Robertmurraya sp. FSL R5-0851: one gene and its partner. The protein of the gene in region 1 interacts with the protein of each later gene in a pairwise test. Links are inferred from orthologs where the notes say so. Each region holds a gene or a part of one and is shown in the gene's direction. Other genes may lie near its edges.

Region 1 (2,751 bases):
TTAAACTCAGATATTAATATAATTGAGAAAACACTAGAAGATACGGTGGAGGCTGAGTCACCTCTTCTTCGTCAAGCATCTCTACACTTGTTGCAAGCAGGGGGGAAGAGAATTCGCCCTGTTTTTGTTTTGCTGTCAGGAAAGTTTGGCGACTATGATATACATGGAATGAAGAACGTGGCAGTAGCGCTAGAACTTATCCATATGGCTTCACTTGTTCATGACGATGTCATTGACGATGCAGAACTTAGACGCGGCCAGCCAACCATTAAAGCCAAATGGGATAATCGGATTGCGATGTATACAGGCGACTATATTTTTGCCAGATCGCTAGAATTAATGACAAATATTAAAAACCCACTTGCTCACCAAATTCTCTCTGAAACGATTGTTCAGTTATGTGTTGGGGAAATTGAGCAAATAAAATTTAAATATGATTACAATCAAACACTACGTGACTATCTGCTGCGTATTAAGCGAAAAACAGCTTTATTGATTGCAGCTAGCTGTCAACTCGGGGCGGTGGCAGCAAACGTGGATGAAGAGATTCACAAGAAGCTGTATCAGTTTGGATATTATGTAGGTATGTCTTTTCAAATCACGGATGATGTTCTGGACTTTACGGGTACGGAAGAGCAATTAGGTAAACCAGCTGGAGGAGACTTATTACAAGGGAATATTACCCTACCAGTATTGTTTGCAATGGAAGATAATTCTTTACGTAAAAAAATTACTGCTGTTCATGAACATACTTCATCCGCAGAAATTGAAGAGATTATCCGTGCAATAAAGAATTCTGATGCGATTGAGCGATCACTTTCTATAAGTGATCGGTACTTACACAAGGCGATTGATGTATTAAATCAATTACCAAATAACCGTGCCAAAAAGACGTTAAGAGATATAGCTGTGTACATAGGTAAACGAAAATTTTAAATGTTGCGAAATCAGTTATAACTATGTTACGATTTTCGTGGATTGTTTATTGGCAATCATATACATATACGAATCATAGAGGAGTGTAACTGATGGAGAAAACATTTTTAATGGTTAAACCAGATGGGGTCCAACGCAATTTGATTGGTGAAATAGTTGGACGTTTTGAGAGAAAGGGCTTTCAATTAGTGGGTGCAAAGTTAATGCTGATTTCTAATGAGTTAGCTGAACAGCATTACGGTGAACATAAAGAACGCCCTTTCTTCGGTGAGTTGGTTGACTTTATCACTTCAGGTCCTGTTTTCGCAATGGTTTGGGAAGGGGAAAATGTAATTGCTGCTGCACGCCAAATGATGGGTGCAACAAATCCAAAGGATTCTCAACCGGGAACCATCCGTGGGGACTTTGCTGTGATTGTTGGGAAAAATATTATCCATGGATCAGATTCAGCTGCAAGTGCTGAAAGAGAAATCGCTTTATTCTTTAAAGAAGAGGAACTTCTTTCATATAACAAGCTTATAAACAATTGGGCTTATTAATACTAAAAGAGACTTGTTTTTTACAAGTCTCTTTTTTGTAACCGTATTCAAAACATAGGAGTAAAAAATACCCAAGGCTTTTCTCACATAATTTTTCTCCTTTTTTATTGAATTTCGCTATAATAATACATACAGATAGAAAAGTTCAAGTTCAGGGGAGAAAAAGTATGCTGGGAAATGATTATGAACAATTTATTATAAATATAAAGAAAAAGACTGGGATTGATTTGTCGTTATACAAAGAAGCACAAATGAAAAGGCGCTTAATTTCTCTATATGAAAAAAAAGGGTTTCGCTCATTTCAGGACTATTACTTAGCAATTAGTCAGGACAAGCTATTATTAAATGAGTTTCTTGATCGTATGACGATCAATGTGTCGGAATTTTATCGAAATGGGAAACGATGGGAAGTATTAGAAACGAAAATTCTTCCTAAACTAATAGAGAAGAATAAGCGTCTGAAGGTGTGGAGTGCTGCTTGTTCAACAGGTGAGGAACCGTATACAATTGCCATGATCCTTTCAAACTTTATGCCACTTTCACAGATTCAAGTTTTGGCTACTGATATCGATGATAATGTAATAGAAAGAGCAAAGATCGGCATGTATCCAGAACGTTCTTTGAATGAAGTACCTTCCGAAATGAAAAAGAAATTTTTCACACAGGATGGAAGTTTCTTTAAGATTTCTGACGATATCAAAAAGACGGTAACATTTAAGAAGCAGAATTTACTTGCTGATCCTTTTGGAGGGCCTTTTGACTTGATTGTGTGTCGAAACGTATTAATTTATTTTACGGAAGAAGCGAAAGATGTATTATACTATAAATTCAGTGAGGCATTGAGACAGGAAGGGATTTTCTTTGTCGGTAGTACCGAGCAAATCTTTAATCCATCTGTATATGGACTTGAAACAGAAGACACTTTTTTTTATCGTAGAAGATAGGGGCCAAAAATTTGGCTTCTTTTTTTGTAAATTCACAAATTTCTGCTATGTTTATTTAAGGACATATGTTATATTGAGAAATAATCCTTTAATGAGTTGAAGGGGGAAAGAGAAATGAGATATTTAACAGCAGGAGAGTCACACGGTCCACAATTAACAACAATTATTGAAGGTTTACCAGCAGGAATGCCGCTTCTTGCAGAGGACATTGACAAAGAATTAGCAAGAAGACAAAAAGGGCATGGTCGCGGTAGAAGAATGCAAATTGAAAAGGATACTGTACATATTACAAGCGGTGTCAGACATGGATTAACACTTGCATCACCTGTAGC
Region 2 (3,623 bases), 1.6 Mb from region 1 along the record:
TAAATAGACGGAGAAATTCCGCTTAAATAGTGATTATGGTTAAAAAAGCCCTAAATAGAAGGAGAGATTCCGCCTATTGGCTCAAAAACTACGAAAAAAAGGAGATTTTGCTTTGCATAAGTGGAAAACCTCCGCTTATTTCCCCCGAAATAAGCTCCAATCTGTATCTAACCGGAAATTCTCCGCTTATTCCACTTTTGCTGGTCACTCGATTAAGGACAAGCCATCATATTTAATCTACTAATATCTTCTATACGACTTCTTTCTGCAAAATTCTACAAAATCCATCGTCAACCGTTATAATAAATTCTAGGAGTTTGTAAGGAGGGTGAAGATGAACGAGAAAGAGGTACAGTCGCAATTAGAGGCCTTGCAGAAGGAGCTTACGGAAGCGAAGCAACAAATGGCGGCCTCGCTTGCATTCAACGAGATACACCATCACAATCAATCAAAAGTGAGAGGTATTCCGAAATCAATAGTATGGAAGTTGTTGGGAATGGTCCTCTCCATTCTAGTTATAATCGGAATCATTTTCACGATAAAAGGGACCCATCAAGCTACCGTACAATCGGGTAGTTTCATAGAGCAAATAAAAGACTTGTCGTCCCTAGCGTCATCACAGGCGTACGTGAAGGCGGTAATTGAAAAAGAGGACAACCAGCTGTTTGGGAAGGATATTAGCACAAATCTTCCGGGAACAAAAAGAAAGTTTCTTCTTATTATCCCAGGCACTGTTACAGCGGGAGTCGACTTAGCGGGAATCACTGAGACCAATCTCCATGTTAACGAAGAAGAGAAGATAATAGAAATCAAGCTTCCACAAGCCTCTATTATCCAAGAGCCCACACTAGATTTTGACCAAGCTCAGGTGTTTTCCGTGGAAGGAATCTTTCGGAATGAAGTGAATTGGAATGAGGCTTACGAGCTCGCAGAGGAGGCCAAGGGGCTTGTAAAGGAAGAGGCCATTTCTCAAGGGCTCATTCAGGTGGCAGAACAAAATGCAGAGAAAACATTTACGGAGTTTTTCTCAGCCCTTGGATATCGAACGGTGATCACATATGAAGAGTAATTGGAATGGCTGGGAGTCCTACATCGGGGACGAGTTTAAAAAGGAATACTTCACTAAGCTAGAACACATGATTGAAGAGGAGTATGAACAGTATACGGTCTATCCGAAAAGAGAGCACATCTTTTCTGCATTACAGTACACAAGGTATGAGCAGGTGAAGGTCGTCATACTTGGTCAGGATCCTTATCACGGCCCAGAGCAAGCTCATGGCCTGAGCTTCTCGGTCCTGCCAGGTGTTCCTACGCCTCCATCGTTAAAAAATATTTTCAAAGAGTTACAGAATGATGTTGGCGCACCCGTACCAAACCACGGGTATTTAAAAAAATGGGCCGATGAAGGGGTTCTTTTGTTAAACACGGTCTTAACCGTTCGATCAGGTCAGGCACATTCTCATAAAAAAATGGGCTGGGAAATCTTCACGGATGCAGTGATTACCAAGCTTAGTGAAAGACAGAAACCGATGGTGTTTGTGCTATGGGGGAAACCTGCACAAGAGAAAAAGAGATTGATTTCGGACCACCATCATATCATTGAAGCTCCGCATCCAAGCCCACTTTCTGCTCATCGTGGCTTCTTTGGGAGCCGACCGTTTTCAAAGGCAAATGACTGGCTGAAAGAGAAGGGCTACACAGAGATTGATTGGACCATCAAATGAGATAGGAGGGGATTACATGAAGGTAGAAAGAAAGGACTGCTTTAAGTGTCAGTATTTCTACGTGACCTGGGATCCTCATTTTCCAAAGGGATGCAAAGCATTTGGATTTAAAACAAGGCAGCTTCCGTCGGTAGAAGTAATGAAAAGCTTCGGGACAGGCTTGCCTTCGTTTTGAGAAAAAGTAACGCTATTCTTTGGAAATATCAGTGACAGGTCGTATACTATAGGGTAGACAAGGGTATGAGGTGAATGAATTGGATATTAGTGTGCAAAAGCTACTTTTAAAAATGGAACAGGAGCTGCTGGCAGCCAAAGCAAGTGGGACGAATTCACAAGTGAGAGAACGAGTTCAAGCGATCAAAACGTTATGCGAGCTTGTCCTTGAAAGCCAATCGGGTGAGACCAGACGTGAGCTACCTCGAGTAAATCCTGTGATTCCAACAAACGAAAGGCAAATTCTAACTCCTTCACCCCTTCAAACACAGCCGAAAAAGTTGCAAATAGACGATGAAAGCAATGGAGATTCACTGTTTGATTTTTAACATAATGAGGTGGAGAGGTTGAAAACATTTATTATCATTGGAGCCATTAATGCTTTTTTAGCAGTGGCATTGGGGGCTTTCGGGGCCCATGGTCTAGAAGGTCGAGTGGAACAAAAATATTTAGAGATTTGGAAAACCGGAGTCACGTATCAAATGTTTCATGCTACTGGCTTACTGATTGTAGGTGTATTGCTTGGACGCTTGCCGGCAAACGCGCTTTTATCTTGGTCAGGCTGGATGATGTTAATTGGTATCATTCTTTTTTCAGGTAGCTTGTACGTTATGACATTAACGAAAATTAGCATCCTTGGTGCAATTACACCATTAGGGGGCTTGGCGTTTTTAGCTGCATGGATTTTAATCATAGTAGCAGCAGTAAAATATTTGTAAACAACAAGGAGCATCCTGCAATTGAAGGATGCTCCTGTTTTTATGCGTTATTAGCGAGGAGGATAAGAAGCTAATCCAGGAACAAAGCCAGGATAGTCATACTCAAGTTCCTCATCAAAGGTTGCATAGGCGAAGTATACCATTGGAATTAAGTATCGCATACCGGTTTGTGGATCGCTTAAGATTAAGTGATCACGCCCAGCAGCTTCAATAATTCCCTTAAAGGTCCTTGCTAAGCCTTCATCGTTTCCGTCAAAATTGGTGTACACAGTAGTTAGCTTTCCTTTGTTTAGACGAAAGATGTTTTCAATATACGATTCCTCTAGCGGCAGCATACCTGGCACTTGAGGACCAGCTGTTGGCGCGTTAAAGGCGCCTGTGTAACCTGGAACAGCTCCAGCAGGTGGAAGTGTTGAACCCGCTGGCATAGTAGGATATGCTTGGGGTGCACCGTATGTAGGCGCACCGGTGCCAGCGCCGGCTACTTGGCCTGCTGGCGGATATTTTGGTGCACTTGGCTGGATGGGGGCTCCAAAATAAGGTTGTTGGTACCCTGTTTGTCTGTAGAAAGCATTTGGATCATAATTTTGTGACAAAGAAATCCCTCCAATTAGTAATCGTATTTAATATACTTTTGGACAATCCTGCTGGGATGGACTGAAGAAGCAGTGTGCCTTAAAACGACCTGTGTTCCACTGGTTATACCACTGAGCGGGACAAGGGCCCGATGGTCTAAAAAACCAAAGAGCATTTGAAGCGGGATGAAATCGCTCCCCTTTTATTACACGTCTTGCAAGCTTTATCTCATTTTTTCTTGCAGCTTGGTAAAAGTAACCTTTGACGGTTGCTTCAAATCCACCCGGACGCTGAAAGACCATTTTTTGTATGTCACGAATGTCTTTAAAATCCAGACACTGTCCTCTTACTCTGTTCACACCAACATTTCCAACTAACAGCATACCTAAAT

What was found. The genes of interacting proteins can lie anywhere in the genome.
Region 2: the proteins of ndk (region 1) and MKX65_RS23570 interact in binary tests that used the Escherichia coli proteins (3 or more experiments, as listed by UniProt). The link is inferred for Robertmurraya sp. FSL R5-0851 from one-to-one orthologs.

What each region holds. Positions count from the first base shown.
Region 1 is NZ_JBBOOE010000001.1:3,028,150-3,030,900, reverse strand. The notes cover bases 64-2,751. They hold ndk (nucleoside-diphosphate kinase), read left to right. Parts: upstream 64-1,028; coding sequence 1,029-1,475; downstream 1,476-2,751. Other genes in these bases: aroC (chorismate synthase), read left to right, coding at 2,534-2,751; MKX65_RS15585 (CheR family methyltransferase), read left to right, coding at 1,643-2,419; hepT (heptaprenyl diphosphate synthase component II), read left to right, coding at 64-936. Outside these bases: more of hepT, read left to right, coding at 1-63. UniProt on the Escherichia coli protein: Major role in the synthesis of nucleoside triphosphates other than ATP. The ATP gamma phosphate is transferred to the NDP beta phosphate via a ping-pong mechanism, using a phosphorylated active-site intermediate.
Region 2 is NZ_JBBOOE010000001.1:4,626,343-4,629,965, reverse strand. The notes cover bases 1-2,891. They hold MKX65_RS23570 (uracil-DNA glycosylase), read left to right. Parts: upstream 1-1,058; coding sequence 1,059-1,724; downstream 1,725-2,891. Other genes in these bases: gerQ (spore coat protein GerQ), read right to left, coding at 2,707-2,891; MKX65_RS23555 (DUF423 domain-containing protein), read left to right, coding at 2,285-2,656; MKX65_RS23560 (YwdI family protein), read left to right, coding at 1,979-2,266; MKX65_RS23565 (uracil-DNA glycosylase), read left to right, coding at 1,741-1,899; MKX65_RS23575 (DUF4230 domain-containing protein), read left to right, coding at 335-1,069. Outside these bases: more of gerQ, read right to left, coding at 2,892-3,252; MKX65_RS23545 (cell wall hydrolase), read right to left, coding at 3,280-3,623. UniProt on the Escherichia coli protein: Excises uracil residues from the DNA which can arise as a result of misincorporation of dUMP residues by DNA polymerase or due to deamination of cytosine.